DNA from 2 places in the Virgibacillus salarius genome. Region 2 is predicted to be linked to the other one. Evidence: riboswitches for the same ligand, from Rfam matches in the RefSeq annotation. Region 2 holds a riboswitch; the other holds the start of a gene.

Region 1 (19,173 bases), on a different contig from region 2:
ACAATAATTCCACAGGAAAATAGAATTAGAGAGGCTGTTCCAAGATCTGGCTGTAATAAGATAAGCATAAATACAGTTGCTAATAGCAGAAGAGGTGGAAGAACACCTTTGCCAAACTTGTGAATATACGATTGTTTTCTCGCATATATATAGGCAAAATATATAACCATTGAAACTTTGATAGCTTCTGTTGGTTGAAAGACAAATCTACCTATTGAAATCCATCTTTGTGCATAATTCCTTTCTATTCCAATACTAGGAATTAATACAAGAACTAAAAAAAATATAGATGATATAACTAGCAATGGAACCATTCTATTTATCCGATGCAGTGGTATAAGTACGGTGACTATCAAGAATAAGAAACCAATTAACACCCAAAGAAACTGTCTAACAAAAAAATGAGTACTATTATGATAAACTTCATACCCAATCGGATAACTAGCACTATATACCATTACTAAACCAAATGCCGATAACAAAAGAACAGTTATTAATAAGAGATAATCCATTTGCTGTATTTTTTCTTTCATTTAATCACCTTGTGTCAATACATTTTTTCCAAATACATAGCGACGATTAGATCTGATTCGGATACTAGCTATTATTCCTAATGCAATTAAATTAGTTAATAAAGCACTACCACCATAGCTGAGAAAAGGAAGTGCAATACCCGTTATTGGCATCAAACCAACTGTCATAGCAATATTTTGGAAAATTTGAAATGCCATTAACCCACTAATACCAATACAAAGATAAACACCAAACAAGCTACCTGAATGAAATGAAGTCCTCATAATTTGGTAAATTAGTAGAAAATACAATAATAGCAATATACTTGCACCTATAAATCCAAATTCCTCACCGATAACCGTAAAGATAAAATCAGTGTGCGCTTCTGGAATTTGCCCATTTTGGACTTGCACACCCTGGTTAAACCCGTTTCCTGTTAATTGCCCAGAACCAATACCTAGGATAGCCTGCTTTAATTGATAACCATAATCGGATGCAAATTCATTCGGATTCAACCAACCATAAATTCTAGATAATTGATGATCTTGAAAAAAACGAGAAAACAACTCAAAATTCAAATAGTATAAGGTTATTAGTAGAATAATTAAAGCAATTAAGCTAACGGTTAACAATAAAAGCATAGCTGTAGAAATATGGGAGACAAATAAAAACGTCAATGTAGAGGCTACGATCATTAAGCCCGAACCTAAATCTGGTTGCATTAATACGAAAAATAATGGTATTACCGTTGCGATGGAAACCTTTAATACAACTGGAATACTAGCAATGAATGATAGACGTTTACTACCAGCCTTCTTTAAAAGAACAGCAATATAAAGAATTAAAAATAGTTTCATAAACTCAGAGGGTTGTAACTGAAAGATCCCCAAATCTATCCATCGCTGAGAACCATTTTTTACTGTACCGAACAATTGGACATAGACTAACATCAAAACCCCAATAAGGTACATTGGAAAAGCCCATTTTTCTAGTAATTCATAGTCAAACCAAGCAACCATGATCAACATAAGAAATCCAACTATATACCAAAACAATTGTCGTTTTACAAAGTAAAACTCATCTGCCACTGCATACTGACCAGACCCACTATACACAGCCACCAGACTAAATAAAAATAAACAGATTAAGATAATAATTAAAAAACGTATACGGCTAAACGTAGTGTCCTTCATGAATTTAGTTACCTTTCATAGATAATAGAGTTTATGTATTCTCCTAAACACCAGTAAATGATTGATGCTCCCTGTCGCTTCCCATTCAAAATAGTTAACATAGTAACCTTATCCATTGTTGACACTTTACTAAATGGGCTAACTGATAGAAATTGATCATGAAAATAATGACCATGCCGAAAATTGCAATTGTCCGCTGCCATGAATTTATTCCTCCCAAGCGTATCTTCATTTAGCTTATCTTCATGATGACATAATGTCAACAAAAAATGACAATAAGTCATCAATATAGAATTTGAGATAAGAATTTAGCCAAAGAGAAAGCCGAACTAGATTCGAAACGTTTTACCCGCTCTCATTTGAATCTAGTTCGGCTTTTTGGTTGTAAAAATATTTTACATATTTATAATTTTTCCCTATCATTTTTCTTTAAAAGTGAAGACTTTAGGATAAGATATATCTCATCTCCATCGTGTTCTTATACACCGCGTTTATTCCCCCAGAGAAAGGTATGTAATTGAGGGAGCACCCGCACATCTTTTAAGATGTTGTTTGTCATTACACGTTCAATAAGCGCTTCGTATTTCTGAAGTAAGTGCTCCATCAATTTATCTGAACTTTCCATACCAATTTCATCATTTCCTACTTGAAGAAATAATTTAGCCTGAGGATACCTTTTATGAATCTGTTCAGCGTATGTTAAGTCACCCTCATCAAATATCACAATTTTTAAGCTATATTCTCCTTTTTGTCGATGTTGTAACGAATCAATTATAAAATCTAACGTTTGATAATTGGTTTTCATCCCTGAGCTAGGAGGCTTTGGTGATAACGTTAGATCATCAATTTTAGTAAACCACGATTGCCATCTACTTCCCTGTGTCTCAATAGCAACTTTTATTTGTTCGTGATGGAGTAAATCAATCAAGCGACTCAATTGGCTAAGTAACGCTGGGTTGCCACCTGAAATCGTTACATGGCCGAATTGATCTCCACCCTTTTGATATAAGGTTTGCATTATTTCCTCTGCTTCCATCATTTTAATGAGATGTTTCTCTGATCCGTCCCATGTAAATGTTGAATCACACCATGAACAGGAATAATCGCAACCAGCAGTTCGTATAAACATGGTCTTTCTTCCAATAACCATTCCTTCCCCTTGAATGGTCGGTCCAAATATTTCAATTACTGGTATTTTCATCTATATTCTCCTTTGGACGATAAACACAATAACTAGAAGGCGTTTCCCGTAAATACACTTGGATACAACGCGGAGAATGCGAAAAACCATCTAAATATTCCTGTACTAATTCATAAATCGTCCGAGCAACAATTTCTGTTGTTGGAAAGGTATTAGGACACACATTTGAAAAAGCAATATCTTCATTCATAACACCGTGATCAAAGCGTTTATGAATCAAATCCTTTATTTCTTTAAAATCAACTAAAAATCCTGTGTGGTTAAGCGTTTCACCAACAATCGTAATATTTGTAAAATATGTATGTCCGTGCATGGACTGACATCTCCCAGTGTCTTGATGTGGAATATAATGTGCTGCTGCAAAATGAAAGTCTTTGTTAATTTCATAGGAATAGTTATGATGTGGAACAGGATAGATTTGTTGTATCATTTTGCTTGCTCCCTCTTCCGATTAGTTTCATATTTTTCTAACCCATTTTTTCTTAATTTACATGCCGGACATTCCCCACATCCACTGCCTTTGATTCCGTTATAGCAGGTCAACGTATTATTTTTCACAAATGAAAAAGCCGCTAGCTGGTCACTTAACTCCCACACCCCTGCTTTATCCAACCACATAAGCGGTGTATGCAAAACAAATTGTTCATCCATTGCTAAATTTATTGTTACATTCAGTGATTTAATAAAAATATCCCGACAATCTGGGTAACCACTAAAATCCGTTTCACAGACACCAGTTACTAAATGTTTGGCATCTATTTGCTTAGCTAAAATTGCTGCGAACGATAAAAACATAAGGTTTCTTCCAGGGACAAAGGTAGATGGTAGCTCTCCCTCATTTTCTGTTATCTCGATATCTTTTCGAGTTAACGCATTTGGTGCTAACTGATTTAACAAACTCATATCCAACAGATGATGTGTAACTTCCAAGTGTTCACAAATATTTCTCGCAACTTGTAATTCTTCGATATGGCGCTGACCATATTGAAATGTTACTGCTTCTACATGTTCAAACTTTCTCAGCGCCCAAAACAAACAAGTAGTACTGTCCTGGCCTCCACTGAATACAACTATCGCTTTTTGGTCGTTCATCGACGCTTCTCCTCCTCGACAAAGAAGAGTGTTCGTTAACTAGCATTTCCCATCAAAAAAACAACACTAAGAAGGGTGTTGTTTTGGTCTCCTTAGTTTTTTATAGAGGGATGGAATTGCGAACCTCTCCTGTATTTTTACAGATTTCTTAATTAAGTTGCAGCTCTAGTTTACCATTCATAAACTAATTATGAAAGATACTTCTTTCTTTCACTATAAATGTAGCTTGAATAGGTTCATTACTATTTGTATAAGTCACAGAAGTTCGGCTATAAAGCAATGCCCACTTCTGAAGAATTTAGAGCTTTTAATTTTCCGTAAGCAATGATCGGTTATTTTCAACGAAGGGATATATGTATAGCAATACTTTTGCATTTTAGAAGATCTTTAATATATTTTATTTCATTAAGCTAGGTAATATCGTTACTATTTGCGGAAATACGATTAACAATACGATGCAAATGATCATCCCAATGATCATAGGCACAGCTCCTCGGAAAATTGTCTGTACTGGAATATTAGTCGCGACTCCTTTAATAACAAAGATACTAATTCCTAACGGGGGTGTTAATGATCCTATATTGATTGCCATCACCATAATAATTCCAAACCAGACACCATCAAATCCAAGTTCCATAATAATCGGATAAATAATTGGAAGCGTTAAAACGATTAAGGATAAGCCTTCGATAAAACATCCTAATATAAATAATACAATTAATATTAAGATCAGAATTACATATGCGTTAAGTTCTAACCCACTCACAAAGGAAGTAAGCTTCACAGGTAGTCTGCTAATTGTGAGAAACTGACTAAATAATGTAGCTCCGATAAGTATTAAAAAGATATAGGCAGTTAACCGTAACGATTCATTAAATGATTGCTTTAGTTTATTCCAGTCAAGTCTTCTAGATAAAAAAGCGAAAATAATTGCACCCATTGCTCCTACACCCGCAGCTTCGGTTGGTGTAAAAACACCTAAGTAGATTCCACCAATACTAATTAAGAATAAGCCTAAAAATGGCCAAACATTTTTTAATGTAAGTAATTTCTCACGAATTGTTGCTTGTTCAGATCTCGCAGGTGCTAATGTTGAATTACGCCGAACAAGAATTGCAATAATAATCATAAAGATAATGACCTGAATGACACCAGGAATAATACCTGCTATTAATAATGCCCCAATTGCTTCCCTTGTTTGAATTCCATATAAAATTAAGATCACACTTGGCGGAATTAATATTCCAAGTGTACCACCTGCTGCTACACAAGCTGTCGATAGACTCGGTTGATATTTAAATTTTTCCATTTCAGGAAGTGAAATTTTAGAAACGGTTGCAGTTGTCGCATTAAGTGAACCAGAAATGGAAGAAAAAATGGCTGCAGTACCAATGGTGGCCATTGCTAATCCTCCCCGAAGATGACCAACCCAACTGTCTACAGCTTTGTATAAATCCTTTCCCAATCCCGTGTATGAAAGAATCATGCCCATCAAAATAAATAATGGAATAACACTTAACGAATAGGAACTCGCCGTGTCAAATGGAGTCCTACCGAGCTGAGCAAATGCCACATCCCAACCTCTTATTAATGTTGTACCTGTCAAGCCTACAAATAAAAGAGAAATACCTACGGGAACCTTTAGTAATAACAAGACAATCAATGCAATAATACTAATAAAACCGATTATTTCAGGACTCATTTGAATGAACCACCTTTTGCAAATAATGAATAGCATGCAGAAATGCGGTTAGCGCGAATAACATTGTCCCTATAACTGCTAACATGGCGATCGGAAAAAGTGGAATACGTAAATCACCTGTTACCGTATGAGCGTAAAAGAGACGAATTGCATATTCACAGGTACTCCATGCTACAAGTAGCATTAAACCCGTGATTAACAAATTAATGACAGATTCAAATATCCACTGTATACGAGTTGAGAATCGCTCAATTACAAAGTCAATTGTAATATGTCCCTCTCTGACATGTGTGTAAGCTAGGCTTAAGAAGATGACAAGTGATAGACCTAGCTCCGTAAAGTCGACCGTACCCGTGATAGGAGCTTTAAGAATCCATCTACTGAGTACATCTAATGTAATCAAGATCGCCATCAATAATAGAATGACTTGAGCAATATAATGAATGACTCTACTTAATTGCTTCATTATGCTGTCCATCTAATCACCTTCTTTCTACTTCTTTAGCTCCGCTTTTAATTGAAATGCTCGATCATAAATATGTTGACCGGGATAGCCCCTATTTTCCATGTCATTTATCCATGCTTGAACAATTGGGTCCAATGCCTTTCTCCATGGAATTAATTGCTCCTCTGTTAAATCAATTACCTCTGCTCCATTTTCTTTTGCTAATTTCCTTCCTGTCTGACCGTCTACATCAAAAACACTTCCACTTTCTATAGACGCTTCTATTCCTGTAGCTTCATTTATGACCTGTTTTTCCGAATCTGTAAAACGATAATATGCTTCCTTATTCATTACCGAAAAGAAAGGAGTTGCAGAGAAGTTGCCAATTGTGATATAAGCCGCTATTTCATGTAGACGATAATTATAAAGCGCTTCCAAAGGAACCATCGCTCCATCGATAACACCTCGCTCTAGTGACTCATAAACATCTCCCATTGGCATAGATACAGGTACAGCTCCTAATGCTTCCAAAATATCATTAGCTAACGGAGATGGAGATCGAACACGTAAACCTTTTACATCTTCAGGTGATTCAATACGGTGATTTTTCGTAATTAACTGAGCAGGTTCTGCGGTAAATAAAAATAATGGTATCGTATCAGCATGCTCCTCCTGAATACTTGGAAATTCTTCATAGAGATTTGCTATTATTTCCGAACCATGGACAGCTGTTTCCGCCAAAAAAGGTAGTTCCATAACAGACATCAATGGAAACCTCCCAGGAGAATATCCATGAACGCTTAATGCAATATCTGCTTCTCCCGTAACAGCCATATCATATTGTGATCCTGCCACTCCCAATGCATTGGAGGGATATAATTCATAGGTTATGTCTCCATCTGTCTTTTTTTCTATTTCATTACCTATACCTTGTAACACCTGAGTCTGAACCGGATGACTCCCGGGTAAAAAATGAGAAATAATTAAATTATGTTGTGATCCAGTGGAAGCTATTCCTTCAGAACAAGCTGTTAGTAAAAGCAATACAATAATCCCAATAAAATATCCAAGCTTATCAAACATCATTTTCCCTCCAAGGAATAAATTCAGCCATCATCCTTTTGATAACGCTTCCATTTGGTATACAAAACTATATATAAGATCATATATAATGTCAATTGTGAATTATCAGAATTTTTTCTCTTTCGATTAGAAACGTAACGACTGGCGAGGCAACGGAGATAAGGAATCACGGTGTGCTTACGAACCGATGATGACTTATTGTAGAGCAATTCATGAAGTCACCTCGTTTCTGAGCGCTGAACCTGGACCCGGCTTGACACGCCCATATTTATCGACATGGGCTAATTTTTTAATTTCCTAGACTATGTAAAAGGAGCTGTCTGTATTCGTCAGCTCCCTACTTACATAACAGGAATATGAGCCTTTTTTACAAGCACGGTTTTCATCTTGTGAACAAGTACATACTCCACCTTATCTGTTCCCATAAGCATTGCCATCGTGTATAATTACCAGCAAAAAAATCGATCCAATAACACCTTGCATATTATATAAAGGCATCTCCATGGATTTGGTTACGTTGATGTTTAAATGCTTCCTTTGTATTTAATTTATGCATACGAGCTACCTTTTCAACCGTTTCAAAATCAGCTTTTCTACGAAGTAAATCTATGAGTTGTTGATGCTCTTGAATAGAAGCAAAAGCACGTTTAGGATGAAATGCAGAACCTGTTCTCCGTATTGAGTCTAACTTTCTCCAAGATTTGCGAATTTCCTCAACCAAAAATCTATTTTCACAATGGGTATAGATTAAATCATGAAACTGCCGATTTAATCTTCCGAAAGCCTGAAAATCAAATGCTTCAATAGCCTCTTTCATTTGTTGATTTTTCGTTGATAACTCCGTTATTTTCTCTTCTGAGAAGCCCTGTTGGTTACTCAATGCAGTCGCATATCCTTCCATAACTGCTAATACGGAAATCGTATCTAAATACTCGTTTTTATCAATTGGCGTAACTACCGGTCCAATATTGTTCTGATAATCAATTAATCCCTCTGCTTCTAATTGCCGTACAGCTTCTCGTATTGGAATTGCACTTGTAGATAGTTCTTTTACTAATTGATTAATGACAATGCGTTGACCAGGTGCATAGTACCCTTCAATAATTCTTGATTTCATATAATCATAAGCTTTTTGTTTTTTAGTAATTGTTTTATTTTCCATAGTGGATTAATCATATACTATATTATATATGATGTCAAAATGGTTACATACCTCCTCTTCAACAGGTTACCCTTTAGGATAACATCAATTGGTGGCAGGCCTTTCCCAGCTATTTGGCATAAATATTTGATCGCTTTGTGCTAGTAACTATTTTGAACTTTCTCCAATACTATTTTTTATAGCGCTGATGAATATTATTTAATTTATACGTAGGAGAGATAAATTCATAGATTTCCATAGATAATGCAAGATAACGATCTTTATAGATCGTAGAAAAATGCTGTTCGATGGCACGAAACAAATCATCACCTAATCGCTTTTTTTCTTCTTCCGTTCGTCCTTTTCCTATTTTTAACGTAGCATGTACAAAAGCGTCATCTTGAGTACCATCAGCGACAAGATAATCACTCAATTCAATAGCTCTGGAACGAAGTCCACCAATCGGAATGATATCTTGATGGTTAAGTAGTGTGGTATTTATTGTTTTCAATAATTTTGGGATACTCGCCGCTTTTAAATTATCTGTGTATTCAATGATTACATGTGGCACAAGCTCTTCTCCTTTCGCCATATTAATTAGATAGAAAGGCTTCCTCCCCAACTATTGTATTGACAAGACGACCGATTTCTTCTATCTCGGTTACTACTTCATCTCCTACTGCTGTATCTATGGAGCCCTTTGGGGTGCCGGTTAAAATAATGTCTCCTGGGAACAGGGTCATAAATCCACTTAAGTATTCAATTAACTCTGGAATTCCTAAAAGCATATCAGCAGTTGATCCTTCTTGTGTTTTTTCTCCATTGACGTATGTACGCAATGCTAAATTCATAGGATCCTTCACATCGGCTTTATCTACATACCATGGTCCTATTGGTGTACAACCGTCACGATTTTTCACTCTTAAGTTTGGCCGGTAATAATTCTCTAAGTAATCACGTAACGCGTAATCATTTGCAATTGTGTATCCTTTAACATAATCATATGCAACTTCTTTTCTTATCTGTTTCGCTTCCTTGCCAATGACGACCGCTAATTCACATTCATAATGCATAAATGCAACATCACTTGGACGCATGGTGCTGGCTTTGTGACCAATTAGTGTATTTGGACCTTTAAAGAATACAAGTGGGTCTTTTTGAGTTGGAGAAAACGATAATTCCTTCGCATGATCGGCATAATTCAAACCTAATGTAAAAATTGTATTTGGCTTAACTGGAGGCAGCCACACTGCCTGATCTTCGCTTACCATTCTTCCATCATTTAGTTGGATACCATCCTCTGCAACAACTGCTTCATGGACAAGTCCCTGATAAGCAATTCGTGCATGCTTCATGCTCTCCCTCCTACTAGTGCTTCTTCGGTAGTTATCGTATTTTCTAATATACCTATCTTGTTAATTTCAATCTGTACAACATCATTTATTCTGGCAACAGGTGGGTCTTCTGGTATGCCAACTAATAGCACATCACCTTTTGCTAATGTCATAAACGCGGTCACATCAGCAATTAGTTTCTCAACGGAACGAATAAGATTTTTCGTATTATTTTCTTGTTTCAACACACCATTAATCCTTACTCGAATCTGTAAATCATTAGGGCTATCTACAGAGTCACGTGTTACAACCCAGGGTCCAATTGGACAAAAACCATCGCGAGCCTTTTCTTTAATAGCTGGTCGATAAACACTATCATGTGGAATAGTAACATCATTTACAATCGTATATCCTTCTACGTACGATAATGCTTCGACTTCATTAACCTTGGTTGCTGATTTACCTATTACAACACCTAAGGCTGCACCCATCTCTAGTTCTGAAATGTCCTCAGGTAGGACAATCATCGATCCTGCAGAAGCAAATGTATTGACAGGTTTAATATATAAAATCGGTGCTTTGGGAGGGGCTAGATATGGTGTTTCATACATAGCCTTTTCTAGTTGTTTGTATTCGCCCTGATAGTTTAATAACGTACCGTAAACTGTTCCAGACACAGGGATATCATACGAAACCTCCTCTTGCTTATACGATGTTCCAGCAATTTCGATTTTCCCATTTTCAACATCGACCTTGGCTTCCCTATAATGCTGTATACCTGACATCTTTAAGCGAACGGTTTTCATGATTCATCATCCTTTTTTCTGAGCTATATACCAAGCTTAAGCAATACCCAATCCTGTTACAAAAGATTATTGCTTAAGCTCGAAGTACTATGAAAAAATATACCCATAAGCCTCATTGCCCATTGACTAGCTTACTTTTGCTCTTATGTTGTTCTCCTTAAGTGGGCTGTAAAAGTTTCCCGTATTCAACCAAGGTTTCACGAATTTCGTTTTGAAGCGATTTTGAAGGTAAATCCATCGGCAGTCGTAATACGGGTTCGATTTTCCCCATCATCCCTAAAGCTGTCTTTACTGGTGCAGGGTTTGTATCTTTAAATAGGACATCATTTAATTTCATTAATTCAAAATGCAAGTCTTGTGCACGCTTCACATCCCCCATTGTCCATGCATCATGCATCTCCGCTACCTTTGCTGGTTCTACATTAGCTGTTGCACTGATTGATCCTGCACCACCAATAGTCAACATCGGATAACAAAGTAATTCAATACCTGAATATAATAGGAAGTCTCTACCACAACGAAGCATTACTCTGTTCACATGTTCAAAATCCTTATTTGATTCTTTAACACCCACAATATTTGGACAATCCTCATTTAATTTAGCTAATGTTTCTACTTCCATATTTAATGCAGTGCGACCCGGAATATTATATACAATAATTGGTATATCCACCGAATCTGCTACCGTCTTGAAATGCTTATATAATGCTTGCTGATTCGGTTTATTATAATATGGAACAATAACCATGGCTGCATCTGCACCAATTTCTTGTGCCTTTCTTGTTAAATACATGGTTTCATCGTGGTTCGTTGAGCCAGTACCTGGTGCAAATGGTAATCGACCATTAATTGTTTTCTTCGCGTTATCCATTACTTTGACCCGTTCTTCAATGGTCAGTGAACTTGGTTCCCCTGATGTACCTGTAACAGAAATCGCATGTGTACCATTGTTCAACTGATATTCAATCAGTTCCGATTGTTTATCGTAATCAATTGAAAAATCAGCTTTGAACGGTGTAATAACTGGAGTGATTGACCCCCTTAAACGCTGCTTTATTTCCTCATATGTCTTGGTCATTTTGCTCATCCTTTCTTTTCATTAAACGATTTGAATTAACCTATAGTACAAATTGCGGTTTTCTTTTTTTCAATTTCGGTTCATGTAGCGGCAATTTTCTCTCAGTTTGTACATCCAAAACTCTAGACGCTTCTTCAAACCAGCTGTCCGGCGCTTCATGTCCCCAAAATGTTTGTCGCATTGGATCATCTAAATCCCACTTAATTGGTTTGAAGTCGGGGTCACTCGTTAAATAATCTCCATTATATAATTCAATTCGATGACCATCTGGATCTCTTAGGTACAAGAAGAAGGCATTGGATAATCCATGACGACCTGGCCCACGTTCAATATTTGGTCCATACCCCATAGCCGCAAGCACATCACAACCATCTATTAAACTCATTGGGTCTTTTAGCCAAAAACCAATGTGATGTAGCCGTGGTCCTTGCCCATTCATGAATGCAACATCATGAACGGATGGCTTACGATGTAGCCAAGCAGCCCATATTTTATCTTCTTCTCCAACGGTATATTCTGAACACATAAATCCAAGTTGGTTGATATAAAAGTCATATGCTTGCTCCACATTTGGTACCATACAGTTAAAATGATCAATCCGCTGTACTTTCGCACCTTTATACAGGTCATAGCGTTGTAATAGGCGGTCAACCGTCTCCATTTCTGCGTAAAATTCTAATGGTAAACCAGAAATATCTTGAACTCGTAATGCACGCCCAAGTGCTCGTTGTGTCCCTTTTTCTAACCACTTCGCATCATTGCCTTGGCTAAGAAAGAATTTCTCCAGTTCATCGAGATCTTTTTCAGAGGTAACTTTATAGCTTATTGCTTCCACAGCAGCCTCCGGTTTCTTTCTTAACCAGAGGCTGTGATGATTGTGTTCTTCCAGCCCGCGGAAAAAAATATTCTCATCATCCGCTTCTGACTCGATAAATCCGAGCGCTTCATAAAAAGCTTTAGACTTTTTTAAATCGGTTACGTGTAAAATGGCACGACCTGAACGAATAATATCAAAGTTCATGCTGGCATTCCCCTCCCCATATAAAATCATGACAGCTATTACTTTCCAAATTGCGGAATAGGATGATCCTTTAAAGCAACATGGATAATTTGTGTTTCCGTATAGAATTCAAAGGCATAATGTCCACCTTCACGACCAATTCCACTGTGCTTTGATCCTCCAAATGGTGTTCTTAAATCACGTACATTCTGTGAATTCACCCATAACATACCAGAATCAATCGCTTGAGCAACACGATGCCCCCGTTGTATATCCTGTGTCCAAACGTAACCAGCTAAGCCGTAGCGAACATCGTTAGCTAAGTCAATAACTTCTTGTTCATCTGTAAATGTCATTGCAGCAATAACTGGTCCAAATATTTCTTCCTGTATCACACGCATTTGATTAGTTGCATTCAGAATAAGGGTTGGCGCAACGTAATTACCTTTGCTGTCTGGAACATTTCCACTAATTACTTCGCATCCTTCTTTTTTAGCAATTTCAAGATAATTCCTGACATTAGCATAATGATTTTTATGAATAAGTGGACCAACCTGTGTATCTGCTTCTAACGGATCTCCTACTTTTATCTTGTTTATACGTTGTTTTAACTTATGAATAAACTCATCAGCTATATGTTCATGCACATACAAGCGCGAATTCGCCGTACAGCGCTCTCCATTAAACGAGAATATCCCCCATGTACATGCATCAAGTGCACGTTCAACATCAGCATCGTCAAAAACAATAATTGGTGATTTTCCACCTAACTCCATAGAAAAGCTCTTCAAAGCGTCCGCACCATTTTTTAAGATTTCTGAGCCAGTAGTCGTCTCTCCAGTAAATGAAATCAACTCAACATCGGGATGTGCTACAAGGGAAGCACCTGCTGTTTCTCCATAGCCGTGAACTACATTAAATACGCCTTTAGGAAGTCCTGCCTTGTCTATGATTTCTGCCAATCGATTAGCAGTCAATGGAGACCACTCCGCCGGCTTTAAGATAACGGTATTCCCAGTAGCCAATGCTGGTGCTATTTTCCATGTTTCTAACATAAATGGTGCATTCCATGGTGTAATTAACCCAGCAATACCAATTGGTTTATGAATGGTATAATTTAAAAATTCATCATCCACTTGATATGCTTCTCCTACCATACGCGTAGAAACCATTTCAGCATAAAAACGGAAATTATAGGCTGCTCTACTCACCATTTTCTTGGTTTGACTTATTGGTAAACCAGTATCAAATGATTCTAGAGGGGCTATCTCTTCAATATGCTCATCAATAAGATCTGCAATTTTGTAGACATATGCAAGCCGATCTTTTACTTTTAAGTTGCCCCATTCTCCGTTAAAGGCAGCTCTTGCTGCCTGTACAGCTTTCTTAATATCAGCTTGATCACCTGATGCAACCTTGTTTATGGTTTCATTTGTATATGGACTTATATTTTCAAATGTGTGCTGACTTTCGGCTTCAACGAATTCTCCATTGATATAGAGCTTGATATCTTTTGTTTGCTGTTTCATTTTCAAATGCTGATCAGCTACTTGATTAGCCATGTGATTTCCACTCCTTTGAATATAATATATTAAATCATATATAATAATTTCGATCGTTAACTATACATATTCAACGGGTTCATGTTTTCCGTATTTTCCACCGAAGAATGTTAACGGATTTCCATCTGTTACATTCATATCGATCACTTTACCAATAAACAATGTATGATCTCCAACTTTTACGCTACGATCTAAATCACATACTATGGAGGCTAGAGCGTTTTGGATTACCGGAACTTGTTGTATATAATCAAATTCTATTTCCTCGTCAGCATTTGCTTGACCAGCAAAGTGCATGGAAATATCCTGCTGCTTATCAGACAGAAAACTAACAGCAAATTTCTCAGACTGGTTTATTTTATTTAACATATTAGCTCGATTGTCAATGGAAACCGTTATCAATTGAGGATCTAGTGAAACAGACATAAACGCATTCGCTGTCATGCCATGATGATTATCTCCCGATTTTGTTGTAATTACCGTAACTCCAGTGGCAAATCTCCCCATTGCATTACGAAACTCTCTGTTTTCCATGCTAATTCTCCTCCTTTATTGTAAGATGGAAACTGACTCTACGGAAATCATGGAAATTACTTAGAACATCTATCTTGGTAGTCTTACTCATAACGCATTCGATTTTACTACCACCAACCATTGGCTATCACCGTTATATTGCAATATACCACTTGAGAACCTTATAGCTTCCTTCATGTGGCTGCCTGTTGGCTTAAGTAAATTACAATTTATAACTGTATTAGAGAAAGTAATTTTCATTTAATAATGAACACCGAGCCAATTTCTAGGCTCAATGTATTACCATCAATTTTATTTGGCTTTTATAATAAAATATCGCTACATTTCTGATATAAAAAATGAAAATTTTATAATTTCACTTGCCCCATGTGCTGACTACTTAAAAAGTCCCGAACTTGGGCTTTATACACTTCTTTATCATATTTATCAAAATACGCCATGCCCATTTTAATTGGATCGCCAAAAAAGTAGTATTCATAATGCGTTTGGCGACTACCAAATGCACTCATTGTCAAATCCCAAGCTAAACGAAAAATCTGTACGCGCTCATAACCTTCAACGTTTTTTCCTTGCATAGCACGATGAAGAATTGGACCAATTTCTTCATTTTCGAAATCAGCATATGTTGGTATTCCCATCATGCCTGATGCCCCTAAAATCCTTAGTATTTCAGCCATTCTCGGATAAACACGAGGAAACCAATTTCTAGCAGCATCTAAAGCTTGGAAATTAGGTGTCATCATCCCCCACCTATCCAATTTAGCGCTATGCTCAGCTCGAAATAGATGAGATTTCATTGTTTCTAAGGTAAGCATGATTTCTGTGCCTTTATCTTTTACGTGCTGGAATCCATCAATGCCAATCGAATCCATTAGTGTAAGAACAACCCCAAGCAGGAATTCAGTTTTAGCGATATCCTTGACAATCACTTGATGTGTCATATGCACAACTGCATTCGTCTCAGAAAATGCCCGATTACATATGGATGAATTTTCTAAAACGAAGATTCGGTCCCACGGTACAAGTACATGATCAAATGCGACAATGGTATCCCCTTCTTCAAATTTAGAACTGAGTGGATGATCATATTGATTCTTTCCATAGTCAAACGACTCACGACTCAAATACTTTAGTCCTGGTGTGTTATTCGGAATTGCAAAAGCTAACGAATAAGGATCGTCTAATTCACCTGATTTTTTAACTGTAGATGGAAATACTAGAATTTCATCCGTAATACCACCTTGCGTTGCTAAAAGGCGAATCCCATCAACTACGACACCTTCATCATTTTTTTCTACTACATGAAGAGCGACATTTGCATCTTTCTGCTCAGCCTGAATCTTTGCACGATTCACCTGTGGGTGAATTAATGTATGGGTCAAACTAATGTCTTTTTCCCTTGCAAAAGTAGCAAAGTTCCTTGCGTTTTCAGCAAACATTGGGTCACCCTCGGCATAGAATTCACTTGCTGCTCCCATTGCCATAACATCAGCATTTAAATAATCAGGAGATCTTCCCATTAACCCTTTCGTAAAACTTTGCCATTCCATAATTGCCTCACGTCGCTCGATTAGTTCATCAATGGTGGTTGGTACCATAAATGTCTTCCCTACTTGGTCTCCTGTAGTAGGAGAAGTGTAAAGCATTTTTTTTGGTTTTTCATATTGAATATCATATAGTCTTGCCATGGACTGAACTGCATTTTTAAATACCGGATGCTCTGTTACATCTTCAACACGTTCTCCATGAATATACACATTATTATTCGCTTGCTTTAAACGATCGATATATTGTTTTCCTGATTTTGCTGGCATATACTTTCCTCCTATACTTTATTGTTGTAAGCGGTATCATTTCGGTCCAATGCACAAACTTTTTTTCTGAATAATACCTTTAATTAGAATAATAGCACGATTATTTCTATATTAATAATATCTATTTCATTAGTAATCTATATATATAATATATATTTGTTTTAAAAGATATTGTTTTTGTACATCAAATCATATATAATCCAATGAAAGTAAGCGTTACCAACTAAAAAAGGATGAATAGCTCAATGGAAATAAGACATTTACGGTATTTTCAAGCTATAGCTAATGAAGGGCAAATTACCCGAGCAGCTAATAAATTACATATGGCCCAGCCACCACTAAGTCAAAGCTTGAAGTCATTAGAAGAAGAACTAGGAGTTAAATTATTGGAACGTAACGGGCGTAAAATGGAATTAACAGATGCAGGAACAGTACTCTATAATAAAATTAACGAATTGTTCGATACATTAGAAGAAACAATTACAGAGGTAAAAGAAACTGGGACGGGTACGAAGGGAAGTATTTCGCTCGGTTGTGTGAAAACTTGCTTCTCTCACATACCAAGGCAAATAAAGCTATTTCAGGAAAAATACCCTCACGTACACTTTTATTTAAAAGAAGGAGATTCCTATTCGCTTGCTGAACAACTAAGTAATCGAGATATTGACATTGCCATTATTCGTTTACCATTAGAGATGCAAGCCTTTAATTCCCTTTCCCTTCCGGATGAAAAATATATCGTAGTAATGCCAGAACAATGGTGCGAATCTTCCATGATAGCTACTACAATGAGACAACTAAGCACATTTCCATTGTTACTATTACACAGAATTAGCGGCATTGGACAATATGAATTAATCCTTGATCAATTTGAAAGTTTTAATCTACACCCTAAAATAGTCTGTGAATGTCCAGATGTAGACATGATTCTCCAACTTGTTAGTGAGGAGGTTGGAGCAACAATTGTTCCTGAGTCGACACTATCTGGACATCAATTACGTGGGCTAAAAACATTAACAATAGAAGATAATACAATCATTTCTCAGTCATCTCTTATTTGGTTAAAGGACCGTTACCTTTCTAAAAGTACAAGGCGATTTATTGAATTATTTCAATCCGAAAAGCTTGAGAAAGAAACTATCTTCGAATGACCGATTGGATGATACGCATAAGATTTGTCAGTTTCAACCATTTAAATCATTCCTCCAGGATGAATCGCATACATTTTACCATCTAATGCAAAGGAAGCTTTACCTGTTTCTTCTGATACAACAAGTACAACTGCGTCACTAATTTCAGATAATCCTAATGCAGCCCTATGTCGTGTTCCCATTTTTTTATCACCTGCTACCTGTTGAGAGAGAGGAAGAACATTTCCCGCAGAGATTATGGTATTCCCTTTAATTAGGACAGCGCCATCATGAAGTGGGCTTCCAGGGTAAAATATGGATTCCAATAAGGCATAACTAAGATTTGCACCAACTGGAATCCCAGAATGTAGGAATGTTTCCAACATATCATTTCGTTCAACAACCATGAGTGCCCCGTGTTTACGCTCGGAAAAATGTTGTATGGCTGTTGATAAGGCTTGATAGCGATCAGTGTATGAGGATAAGTATGAATTTAAATAATACGAAGCAGCTGTCTTTTGTAAATCATGAAACGTATGATGGATATGCTCAAACTCATTTAATATACAGCAGTCTTTTCTTTCAATTGTATCAAGCACATGATTAATATCAGATGTAATTTGTGTTAAATATTTGCTTAAATGGTTCTGCATTTCATCAGATAGCCCTAGATTAACATTATCCATTTTACACACCTCTATCTTTTTTATCGGTTCTACTTACTTTTTCCCTTTAAAAGAAAGGTATACGGACATCTATTGTTTTATATTATTTATTGAAGTATATATCGTTAATTAACATCCCCAAGATAAACGGGAGGCTTTACTTCAGCCATATATTCAATTAAATAGGGACGAAGTGCTTTTGGATATAGCCGATAGTTCTCAATGCTTGAAATAGGTAGCCAAGCTACATCAATTTGACCATCATCAGGAAGAACGCCATTCATTACTTGGCTTCTATCTCCCTCTAAACTAGCAATAAACATATATTCGATTTGATGCGTATCCCCATCATATGTGCCATGTTCATGATTTTTTCCGATATATTCACGTATGCACAATAATTCACCAATTTCTACAACTGCACTTATCTCTTCTAATACTTCTCTTTTTAAGGCCTGATGTAAATTTTCACCTTTATTTTGCCCACCTCCAGGCAACAAATAATAATAGCCATCTCTATCTTGCTTCATTATTGTTAAAATTTCACCCTCATGAATAATAATTGCTTTGGCAGAATTTCTAATCCCCATAACTTTCCCTCCTACGCTTTTTTACGCTTGTATTCTCATGTGCAAAGTTATTGATTAATTAACTTAGAGTAATGAATCGTTTATCATTACATATAAAATTAATCTAATTAAACCTAGATGAATAATTAGTCTTTTTATACTTTTCAAAACTGTCTGTAACGTAAGGCAGTGTATTATTCATGCGGAAAAATTACTCATCCTCTATGCTAATCTATTAATAAGGGAGCTCTATTTCTTAACATAGACTCCCTCTTGTTGAGATCACTTTGACTGGAGCTTCTGCTGGAGCA
Region 2 (11,357 bases):
AACAAGTCCTGTTATAATAAATGTTAGAATTATAAAAAAGTTTCGCAAATAATTACCTCCATGAACTAAATAGAGAAAGTTCAGTGTGTGGTCATTCATCCCGCATATAACCGCAGTAAGCTCCCGCTTCAAGTAATAAAGAGAAACCAATAAGGGCGATGGATCGACTGCCGGTAAATGTCCGATTGGTTCGGGCCTCCATGGAAGTAGGTCACAAAGGCGTTGCCACAGGAAGTGGCGAATGAAGCCTTTGTACGTATTTGTTTTAGTAAAAACGGACGGAAGTTTTACTTTATCCCGCATATAACTGGCAGTAAGATACCCACTTCAAGCAATAAAGAGAAACCAAAATGGGAAGTGTGGAACAACTGCCAGTAAATGTCCGATTGGTTCACCTAACCATCCGTGGGGATAAACAAAACCCCCCCACGGATGGAAGTTTCACTTTATTTTATCATAATATTCTATCAATCATTAAACTTAAGGAGAAGTGGGGAATGGTAAGTCTTCGTAAAATGCCAATTAGACTAAAGATTATGATTCTATCTTTTGGGATTGTTCTATTTACGCTCTTAATTGGTGGCATTATGCTTATCGGCAATCTTTTTCAAGGAAAAGAAGAAGGGCTTGGTGAGCGTGGACTTATGACAGGGAGGATCGTGGCGAACTTACCAGAAATAAAGGATTCAATTGTAAAAGCACGAGGCTGGAAAACAATCAATCCAATTGTTGAGCGAATACGTACGATTAATCAAGTTGATTACATTGTTGTTTTAAATATGAACCGTATCAGATTCTCCCATCCAATCGAAAAACAGCTCGGAACGGTATCGTCAGGGAAGGATGAAGGGGCTGCTTTTGCTGAGCATAGTTATGTTTCAAAAGCGAAGGGGGAACAAGGAACTGCTATCCGTTCTTTTGTTCCAATTGTTAATGATAGTTTTGAACAAATAGGAGTAGTGCTTGTCGGAAATATGCTCCCATCATTTTGGAACATACTTTTATCTATACGAGTAGAAATAATGATCATTGCTTTACTGACAATAGCCTTTGGAATCATTGGTTCTTATTTATTGGCAAGACATGTTAAAGAACAGACGTTTTGGATGGAGCCATATGAGATAGCGAGGGTGCTAAAAGAGAGAACAACAGTTTTTCAAGCAATGCATGAAGGCGTTATTGCTGTAGATCGTGATGAGCGGTTAGTTGTTTTTAATGAAAAGGCAAAAGAGATTTTACATATTGAAATGGATGTTAATGATGCTCTCATGAGTACGGTCTTGAAAGACAAAGTAATGGTACAGCAATTAAGAGGGCAGACGGCAGCTTATAATGAAACATTGAGAGTTCATGAGAAGCTAATTATGTTAAATCGGATTCCAATAGAAATAGAAAACGAACGGATAGGCTGTGTGGTGGTTTTTCAAGATCGGACAGAAGTTACAAAGATGGCAGAGGAGTTAACAGGTGTAAAAGCTTTTGTCGATGCATTACGTGTTCAAAATCATGAACATATGAATAAGCTTCATACAATTGCAGGATTAATTCAGTTAGAAGAAAATGAGCGAGCGTTGGAATATGTTTTCCAAACGACACAGAAGCAGGCGTCCTTAACAAGGTTCATGATGCAACGAATTAAAAGTTATAGTATTGCAGGTTTGCTTATTAGCAAGATACGTAGAGGTGAAGAGCTAGGAATTGATGTTAGAGTGGACGGTCAAACGTCAATAAAAGCATTTCCAACTGTGTTTAACAATCATGATATGGTGCTCATACTAGGGAATTTAATTGAAAACGCAATTGACGCATGTGCTATATCAGAGATAAAGCAAAAAAGGATTAATATCACAATTTATCAAAATGAAACGGATTGTATGATAAAAATCATTGATAATGGAATTGGTATCGTTGATACGGATCGAATTTTTGAAAAGGGCTATACGACCAAAGGGAAATCCGGATCAGGAATTGGCCTATATTTAATACAGCAAATGATATCCAAGGCAGAAGGGACTATATCAGTTGATTCAGTATTACATCAGGGGACACAAATTATTATAACGATTCCAATGATGTTGAGAAAGGAAGGGTTCCGTGATAAGAGATTCAGAAGTGAAAGTATTGCTGATTGAGGACGACCCTATGGTACAAGAAGTCAATAAAAGAATGGTAGAAAGGGTAGAGGGCTTTCACGTTATTGCAATAGCCGAAAACGGGAAGCAAGGCTTGGAATTATGTCAATACAACAATCCCGATCTCGTTCTGCTGGATATCTATATGCCTGAACAAGATGGTATCGCAGCACTTAAAGCGTTAAGGGAGTTAGAGTTGGATTTGGAGGTGATTATCATTTCCGCAGCTAATGAAATGAATATGGTTCGTAATATGCTACATCACGGAGCTCTCGATTATATTATTAAACCATTCAAATTTGATCGTCTTGTTCTGGCACTGACTAAGTATAATCGTTATCGTCGCCAATTTAATGCAAGTGAAAAGGTAGATCAGCAAACGATTGATGTCTTAATGATGCAGAATGAACAGAATAGTAGACAAGGACATTTGCTGCCTAAAGGCTTAAATAAACAAACATTGAATCAAGTAATTGAATTTTTAGGCTCCCAGAATGAGCCTGCTTCAGCAGATAAAGCAGCTGAAAGTATAGGTATTGCACGGGTTACCGCAAGGAGATATTTGGATTACTTAGAGAAGATGGATCGCGTAGAGATTATCCTCCAGTATGGTGTGGTTGGTAGACCAGTTAATCGATACAAGCTTATTTAATGGCTATCTAAAAGACCAATATGAACAAAATGTACAATATGTTCATATTATTCTTAAAATAAAATGAAAGCGTTATCATATAGAAAAGGATTTTAAAGGAGGGTACTTGTTTTGAAAAAATACCTTGTGTTGATATGTATGTTTTCAATTATTATCGCTTTATCAGCTTGTGGAGAGGAAGAAGCAGCCGAACATTCGGAGGAAGTTAGTGGTGATGGTCAACCAATTGTTTTTGGGACTGGCGGTACTTCGGGAACGTACTACCCCATTGGCGGAGCATTAAAGCCTATTTTTGAAGAAAGTGATTATATTAATAATGTCACTGTCGAGTCTACTGGTGCTTCCGTAGCGAATATTCAGAATATGCAGGATGGGTTAAATCAGATGAGTATTATTATGAGTGATGTAGGTTACGATGCGCTTCAAGGAAAGGGACAGTTTGAAGGTAATCAAGTGGATGTGCAAGCAATGGCTGGTATGTATCAAAATGTTGTTCAAGTTGTCGCAACAGCGGACAGTGGAATCGAAGCAATCGAAGATTTGGAAGGAAAACGTGTTGGTGTTGGTAAAGTTGGTTCAGGAGTCGAGCAAAGCGCTAAAAAGGTATTAGAGGTACTTGGATTATCATACGATGATCTTTCCAAAGTAACGCATACTGGTTATGCGGATAGTGTACAGGAAATGAAAAACGGAAATTTAGATGCAGCATTCTTCACCTCTGGAGTACCGAATAGTAATATAACTGATTTAATGCAGCAAAACGAAGTAGCATTTGTAGAAATTAACGGTGAAATTGCAAAAAAACTAATGGAGGCGTATCCATTCTATAAAGAATTTACGATTCCAGCTAGAGATGAGGCGATGTATAACCTAGATCGAAAGGTAAATACGGTTGGTATTCAAAACATAATTACTGTTTCTCCAGAGCTTAGCGAAGATCTCGTATATGATTTGACGAAACGATATTACGATTATTTAGGAAGCGAAGAGGTATCTATAAGTGCATTAAAACAACTCGATCGGGATGACTTGGCCGAAGGTTTGGTAGTCCCAATCCATTCAGGTGCTAAAAAGTTTTATGAAGAACAGGGGATTTTAAAATAAGATGCTTCAATAAAAGGATGTCGCGACTTAAATGGATAGTGATAACGATTATAATGGTTGGGCTAGGTGTGTTGCTCGTACCAGTAAATGCAATACTTGTATCACAAGGAACAACCATCACCTATGCTTTTCTTCAAAATGATGATGTTTTTTCTTTACAGTGGATTCATTCTGTTGAAAAGGAAGCCTGGGTGGAAAACTTCATAGTTGATGATCAAATTATTTCATTAGATTCCACCAAATTTAAAACATTTGGTGCTGGAGTTCCTACATGGTCAGAGCATTCAACCGAAGTTCAAGATGGTTGGGTATATATGCAGATAGATAGAGTGATTGGTGCCGAGCTAGTGCTAAGGTCTTCGCTAATGAATGATTACCAGTTGATCTATCAAAAGAAAAGATACCCTTTGGAAGCAAGTAATATGGCTTATATAATAGAGGCTAAACAAGCGCCTCTCTTCTTCATTCTATGGACAACAGTAAAAGAAATGGTGGGATGATATATGAATGAAAAAGCAAATTTGGAGGGGTTTGAACGGGAAAGCAATGTACGTACACAATACCCATTAGTTATAGGCATCCTAATTACCGTGTTAGCAGCTGGATTAGGTTTGTTTCATCTTTATACGTCATATGCTGGTTCACTTGTAGATATCAAACAACGTAGTCTTCATTTATACACATTAATGGTGTTAGGTTTTTTATTATATCCTATAATGAAAAAAAGAAAGCACAACGGTATCCCCGTCTATGATTATCTGTTTGCGGGGATATCCCTCCTACTTGGTATTTATATGCTTGCATCTGCTAACCGAATTATTGAATCTGGTGGTCAAATTAACGATATAGATGTTTATGTCGGTATTGCTGTCCTTATTATATTATTTGAGATTACAAGAAGGGTGACGGGGTGGGGACTAACGTTACTCGCATTTGGATTTCTTGCTTATGGGTTTTACGTAAAGTTATCCATATATCCTGAGCTAACAGGTCCCATTATATTAAGTGTTTCGAAAGGAATTCTATCTCATTTAATCTACATCACAGAGGGAATCCTAGGGACAGCAATCGGAGTATCTGCTAGTTATATTATATTATTTATTATGTTTGGTGCATTTTTAAGTAAATCGGGAATGGGGCAGATGTTTAATGATCTGGCAATGGCGGTAGCTGGTCATACGAAGGGTGGACCAGCTAAGGTGGCTGTTCTGGCAAGCGGCTTTTTAGGTTCAATTAATGGTTCCGCTATCGCAAATGTAGTGACAACGGGTGCTTTTACGATTCCGTTAATGAAAAAAGTAGGATATCAGAAGAATTTTGCAGGGGCTGTCGAGTCTTCTGCTAGTGTTGGTGGGCAAATATTACCTCCAATAATGGGAGCAGCAGCCTTTATCATGGCTGAGAATCTAGGTATACCATATACAACAGTGATCTTAGCTGGAATTATTCCTGCATTATTATTTTATATTGGTATTTTACTCCAGGTCCATATTAGGGCTTCTAAGCTTGGTTTACGTGGATTAAATAAGAATGAGTTGCCAACTGTGAAGGAGGTATTAATCCAACGTGGTCATCTCCTGATTCCAATGGCTATCCTATTGTATTTGCTATTTACAGGGAAGACGCCATTCTACGCAGCGTTTTGGTCGATTGTATCAACGATTATTATTACAGGTACTGGAAGAATGTTACTTATCGGAATGGCAGTTTCTTTATTTCTTATATTTGAATCTCAGATAAGAGCACTCCTATCAGGGATAAGTATGCCGATGTTACGTGATAACTGGTTAGAGCTTGGGCTAATTGTCCTGATACCTTTAGTCATTAATCTTATACGTAAAAAGGCAAAGGTGAAAGCAGAGGAAATAGATGTTCGGGATTTTTTTGGGGCATTGGAAAAAGGTGTTCGTACAACCATTCCTGTGGCAGTTGCTTGTGGTGCGGTTGGCATTATTGTAGGTATAGCTTCTTTAACCGGTGTAGCGCTTGAGATTGCAAGCTCCATCGTAAGTGTCGGTGAAATGATTCAGAGTCCCCTTGTTCAGCTTTTAATCACAATAGCGTTAACGATGGTCGCGTCGATTATTTTAGGGATGGGATTACCAAGCATTCCAACCTATATTATTACAAGTACAATGGCAGCCCCAATATTACTACAATTACCATATTTTAGAGAATTAGCTGGAACAGATGAAACAGCTATTTTTGTTGCACATATGTTTGTGTTTTATTTTGGAATTTTTGCTAATATCACTCCGCCAGTTGCGTTAGCTGCCTTTGCAAGTTCAGGTATTAGCGGTGGTGATCCGATGCGTACAGGCATGCAAGCAATGAAACTAGCAATTGCTGGATTTATTGTACCATTTATGTTCGTCTTTTCTCGTGAAATGTTGATGATCGATGCTACGATTGGGAATCTACTACTTATTACGGTGACTTCACTAACAGGGGTTTTTCTTTTATCCGTAGCAGCTGAAGGCTTTTTGAAGGATGCACTTCCCTGGTATATCCGAGTGATGGCAACCTTAGGAGCATTGCTGCTCATCTATCCTGGTATTTGGACAGATATGGCAGGCATATTAGCTCTTATTTTAGTTCTATCCTCCAACTGGCGAAAAATAATAGAAAGAGAGAGAGAAAATCAGGTCGGTTAATAGAAATAAATGATAAAAAAGATGTTAATTATCCATGCAAAAGCATCGATATCAACATCTTTTTTAATAGTCTAGGAAATTATAAAATTAGCCGTGGATAAATAGGGGTGTGTTGAGACGCGTCCAGCTCCAGCATCCAGAAACGAGGCGACTCACGAATCGTATTACGATAAGTCATCATCGGCACATCGTAATTTCTTTATCTTAGTTGACTCGCCCCAGTCGCTACGTATCTAGTCGGGTGCTTATGCTTTTGTTATCCCACAAACAACTGGCAGTAATACCACCACTTATTGAAGTTTCATTTTATATTTACTCATGCTCACCATTTCGGTAAGCTTCATTTAAGCTTTTGTAATCCTATGATATAATAGATATTAGACTGATAAAGGAGGTGAATATAAGTGATGATAGAATTATTAAATGAAGTAGTTAATGATGTGTCGCCATTCTATCTATATATTAGTATATTACTTACGATTGTATCTACCTATCAATTCTTAACAATAGATGCGCGAAATATTATAGAAAATAATAATATTTTGACAAGGGAATATCATAATCTACGTGTACGGTTATTGCCAATGCAAGAATTATTTGGCGAATGTAGAGAGGTTATTGAATGGTTAATTAAAAAGACAAATCGAATAGCATCGCCTGATGATGATACAGACAACGAATCCTTCTCGTTCCAAGCAAATGAATTATCAAAACGAGGAGGACAACAATGGATCGTCAATTTATATTCACATTCCTTAAGAAATATAGTGTAATTAGTATTATTCTTGTAATCTTTTTAACGGGTTGCCAAGGTGATACTAGCGCTGCAGGTTTTTTTAGTTTTGAAAATCCCTTTTCGCAGCTTATCAAATATATTGCCATACTGTTTGGTGGCGACTATGGATTACCAATCATCGTTCTAACGTTGCTTATTCGTTTGCTTTTAATGCCATTATCTTTAAAACAAACGAAAAGTGCTGCAAAGACGAAAGAAAAGATGAGCGAAATGAAGCCTGACATGGATGCTATTACGGATAAGTATAAGGACAAAAAAGATGCAGAGTCGAAAGCAGAGATGCAAAAGGAAATGATGCAACTCTACCAGAAGCATCAATTTAACCCTTTAAGCTCATTGGGGTGTTTGCCGATGCTTATTCAATTTCCGATTATCATAGCGGTTTACTATGCGATTAGGAATTCGCCAGAAATTGCCGCACATTCATTTCTCTGGTTCGATTTAGGACAGGTTGATTTGATTCTACCATTTGTCGCAGCGGCTATTTACTTTATTCAATCGAGAGTATCGTTAACAGGGATGGACGAAAAACAGAGGAAGCAGATGGCGGTTATGTCGCTCTTATCGCCTGTTATGATAGGGTTTATTTCCTTTAATGCACCTGCTGCATTACCATTATATTGGACGGTTAGTGGACTGTTTTTAGTTCTTCAAACATTGTTAGCAAAAAGATTGTACTATCCGAAAATCCAACATTAAATAGCGTTGACATCCGAATGTATCCTATTTATAATTACTCGAGTGGAATGGATAGTAGAAAACATTCCGTGCGGGAGAGGTTCTTAGCTTTAACCCTCTATAAAAAACTAAGGACAAATGATGTAATAAAAAGTCATGTGCCTTAGGCCATGGCTTTTTGTTTGTCTAGAGAATTACAAAATTAGCCGATGTGGATAAATATGGGCGTGTTGAGCTCCAGCACCCAGAAACGAGGCTACTTCACGAATTGCCCTACGACAAGTCACCATCGGCTCGCAAAGCACACCGTGATTCCTTTATATCCGTTGACTCGCTCCGGTCGCTAGGTTTCAAATCGGCGCTTGCACTTGTTCGTTTTGGTGAATTATATTAAATGCTTTGTTTCTAAATGGAGTATTAAGTAGGTACGCACTTGTTTTAGCGAAAGAATATTTAAAAGGAGGCTTCGCGATGGCTAGTAGAAGTAATGATGAGTTAACTGGTGTAACACAGCTAGGAAGTCAAGGAACGATGTATGCTTTTGACTACACACCGGACGTACTGGAGGTTTTTGATAACAAGCACCCGGGTCGTGATTATTTTGTTAAATTTAATTGCCCTGAGTTTACCACGCTTTGTCCTAAAACAAATCAGCCTGACTTTGGGACGGTGTATATTAGCTATATACCAGATAAAAAAATGGTTGAGAGTAAGTCACTAAAGCTTTATTTGTTCAGTTTTCGTAATCATGGTGACTTCCATGAAGATAGTATAAATATTATTATGAATGACTTGATTGATTTAATGGCACCCCGTTATATTGAGGTCTGGGGAAAGTTTACACCGCGTGGAGGGATCTCCATAGATCCCTACTGTAATTATGGTAAAGCGGGTACTAAATTTGAGAAGATGGCAGATCAAAGACTAATGAATCATGATCTATACCCAGAAAATATAGATAATCGTTAAAAAGTAGAGGGTTAGGTTTAGGTCTCTTCCTTTATAATCTCGTTTGCAGCACAGACTACAGATTTACAACGTAGTGAAGATTAGGACGTGCTGGCATATTAATGGACAAGGAAGAGGAGTTTTATGTTTATCTATCTTAATGCGTTATTTGTTGGGCTTTTATTACTATCAAATATATTAGCTGTTAAACTGTTTCAAATAGGAGAATTTATTTTGCCTGGGGCTGCGATTGTATATGTCGTGACCTATTTGCTTACAGATGTGATTGGAGAAGTATATGGAAAGAATACAGCTAGAAAAACGGTTCAGGCAGGATTTATAACCCAGTTGCTTGCGGTGTTTTTCATATTTATTGTTGTTCATTTACCTGCTGCACCAGCATTTGGTCTACAATCAGAATTCGAACAAATACTAGGTGGTAGCTTTCGTGTTATTGCAGCTAGCTTGCTCTCTTATATAGCAAGTCAACACCTTGATGTAAGTATTTTTCATCGTCTTCGTGCAAGCCATGGTGAGAAGAAGCTATGGATACGAAATAATGTCTCAACGATGACAAGTCAACTTATTGACACAAGTCTGTTTATAACCATCGCATTCTGGGGAATCGTGCCGCTACGAGTTCTATTAGGTATGATAGTCACCCAATATATATTTAAACTAATCATTGCAATAATAGATACGCCGTTTGCTTATTTGTTGGTTAAATGGGCGAGGAAGCTTGAGGCAAAATAATAAAGTAACTTTTAATTGTTTATAGGATTTTATTTATTGTAAAGATAATCAAAGATTTATAAACTGCCAATTCCATTGACTTTGCTGAAGAATGAAAGCAAAACATTAGATTAAAACCAGTTATATTGATAGGATCTCCTACTTCAGGTTCCTATCTTTATGGCCGGTTTTTAATTTTCATGAATATATGAAAGGAAGGGTTGCGTATGCATCATTAAGTAGGCAACTTTATAAAAAAGAGATTCGTATAAGGTAATAATTCTGAATAATTAGTTAATATAATGGTGATGTAATTACAAATTGAGGAGGGGAAATGGATGGATGAATCGGATAAGCTATTAAAGATTCTTGGTAATAAAGATGTGCTTGCACTTGCTTTTGGAGCAATGATTGGCTGGGGATGGGTCGTTACGTCTGGATTATGGATTACAGAAGCTGGCTCCATGGGAGCGATGCTAGCCTTTGCTATTGGAGGGCTACTTGTTGTCTTAGTTGGATTAACTTATGCCGAGTTGTCCTCAGCGCTGCCATTGGTTGGAGGAGAGCATGTATATACGTATAAGGCAATGGGCAGAGTAGCATCGTTTATTGCTACATGGGCCATTATTCTTGGTTATGTGTCTGTTGTCGCATTTGAAGCTGTTGCATTTCCTACAGTTTTCGAGTATGTCATACCTGGTTACAGCCAGGGGTACTTATATACGATAGCTGGCTGGGATGTAACAGTAACCTGGGCAGGTATAGGAATTCTTGGTTCGTTATTGATTGCTTGGATTAATTATCGAGGTATTAAGCTAACAACAGTTATTTCCTTTATATTAACATTAGTAATTTTAATAGCAGGTCTTATGTTAATAACAGGTAGCACATTTGGCGGGAATATAGCAAATATGAAGCCGTTAGTTGAAACTGGTGTAGCAGGTTTATTAACAGTTATCATTATGACACCATTTATGTTTGTTGGATTTGATGTCATTCCGCAAGCGGCGGAAGAGATTAATTTACCACAAAAGAAGATTGGTCAGTTATTAATTGTGTCAGTAGTACTCGCTGTTATTTGGTATATTGCCATTATTTTTGGGGTATCACGAATTTTAGATGCTTCTGAGCTTATGGCGTCCAACTTAGTTACCGCTGATGCAATGGCAAAAGCATTTGGCAATAGTAAATTAATGGGGAATTTTCTTGTGCTTGGAGGGATTGGTGGGATTTTAACAAGCTGGATTGGGTTTTATGTAGGTGGTAGTCGCGCTATTTTCGCTTTAGCAAATGCAGGTATGTTACCAAAGTCACTTGGAGAGTTACATCCTAAATATAAAACGCCCCATAAAGCTATTCTATTAATTGCTGTATTATCTACAGCAGCTCCTTTACTTGGTCGGCCTGCTTTAGTATGGCTAGTTGATGCTGGTGGCTTAGGACTTGTAGTAGCGTGGTTAATGGTAGCAGTATCTTTTATTATTTTGCGCAGAACAGCTCCTAATATGAAACGTCCTTTTAAACTTCCTGGAGGGACTACAATAGGGTGGATAGCTGTATTAATGTCCGGAGGAGTTATGACCCTTTATTTGCCAGGTATGCCATCTGCTTTAATTTGGCCATATGAATGGATCATTGTAGGGATATGGATATTATTGGGC

Evidence for each region. Region 2 has a riboswitch for preQ1 ahead of queF (preQ(1) synthase). Riboswitches for the same ligand answer to the same signal wherever they lie in the genome.
Region 1: linked by a shared signal. The riboswitch ahead of queC (7-cyano-7-deazaguanine synthase QueC) and the one ahead of queF (preQ(1) synthase) in region 2 are both predicted to bind preQ1.

What each region holds. Positions count from the first base shown of each region.
Region 1 covers NZ_BAAACY010000110.1:4,572-23,744, forward strand. The annotation lists gene ftsW (putative lipid II flippase FtsW) at 1-533, opposite strand, end outside; gene rodA (rod shape-determining protein RodA) at 534-1,706, opposite strand; gene ABDZ84_RS14250 (hypothetical protein) at 1,715-1,909, opposite strand; gene queE (7-carboxy-7-deazaguanine synthase QueE) at 2,185-2,907, opposite strand; gene queD (6-carboxytetrahydropterin synthase QueD) at 2,888-3,337, opposite strand; gene queC (7-cyano-7-deazaguanine synthase QueC) at 3,334-3,999, opposite strand; PreQ1 riboswitch class I at 4,086-4,132, opposite strand; gene ABDZ84_RS14270 (TRAP transporter large permease) at 4,397-5,701, opposite strand; gene ABDZ84_RS14275 (TRAP transporter small permease) at 5,691-6,179, opposite strand; gene ABDZ84_RS14280 (TRAP transporter substrate-binding protein) at 6,195-7,229, opposite strand; gene ABDZ84_RS14285 (GntR family transcriptional regulator) at 7,714-8,391, opposite strand; gene ABDZ84_RS14290 (5-carboxymethyl-2-hydroxymuconate Delta-isomerase) at 8,561-8,941, opposite strand; gene ABDZ84_RS14295 (fumarylacetoacetate hydrolase family protein) at 8,964-9,725, opposite strand; gene ABDZ84_RS14300 (fumarylacetoacetate hydrolase family protein) at 9,722-10,510, opposite strand; gene hpaI (2,4-dihydroxyhept-2-ene-1,7-dioic acid aldolase) at 10,668-11,588, opposite strand; gene hpaD (3,4-dihydroxyphenylacetate 2,3-dioxygenase) at 11,629-12,609, opposite strand; gene hpaE (5-carboxymethyl-2-hydroxymuconate semialdehyde dehydrogenase) at 12,648-14,150, opposite strand; gene ABDZ84_RS14320 (flavin reductase family protein) at 14,211-14,684, opposite strand; gene hpaB (4-hydroxyphenylacetate 3-monooxygenase, oxygenase component) at 15,032-16,498, opposite strand; gene ABDZ84_RS14330 (LysR family transcriptional regulator) at 16,744-17,649, shown strand; gene cdaS (sporulation-specific diadenylate cyclase CdaS) at 17,691-18,314, opposite strand; gene ABDZ84_RS14340 (NUDIX domain-containing protein) at 18,419-18,883, opposite strand; gene ABDZ84_RS14345 (lysophospholipid acyltransferase family protein) at 19,145-19,173, opposite strand, start outside.
Region 2 covers NZ_BAAACY010000143.1:6,864-18,220, forward strand. The annotation lists gene ABDZ84_RS17410 (DctP family TRAP transporter solute-binding subunit) at 1-48, opposite strand, end outside; gene ABDZ84_RS17415 (ATP-binding protein) at 498-2,132, shown strand; gene ABDZ84_RS17420 (response regulator) at 2,143-2,784, shown strand; gene ABDZ84_RS17425 (TAXI family TRAP transporter solute-binding subunit) at 2,896-3,888, shown strand; gene ABDZ84_RS17430 (DUF1850 domain-containing protein) at 3,906-4,388, shown strand; gene ABDZ84_RS17435 (TRAP transporter permease) at 4,392-6,542, shown strand; gene ABDZ84_RS17440 (hypothetical protein) at 6,947-7,315, shown strand; gene yidC (membrane protein insertase YidC) at 7,270-8,037, shown strand; PreQ1 riboswitch class I at 8,108-8,154, shown strand; gene queF (preQ(1) synthase) at 8,488-8,985, shown strand; gene ABDZ84_RS17455 (queuosine precursor transporter) at 9,109-9,717, shown strand; gene ABDZ84_RS17460 (APC family permease) at 10,035-11,357, shown strand, end outside.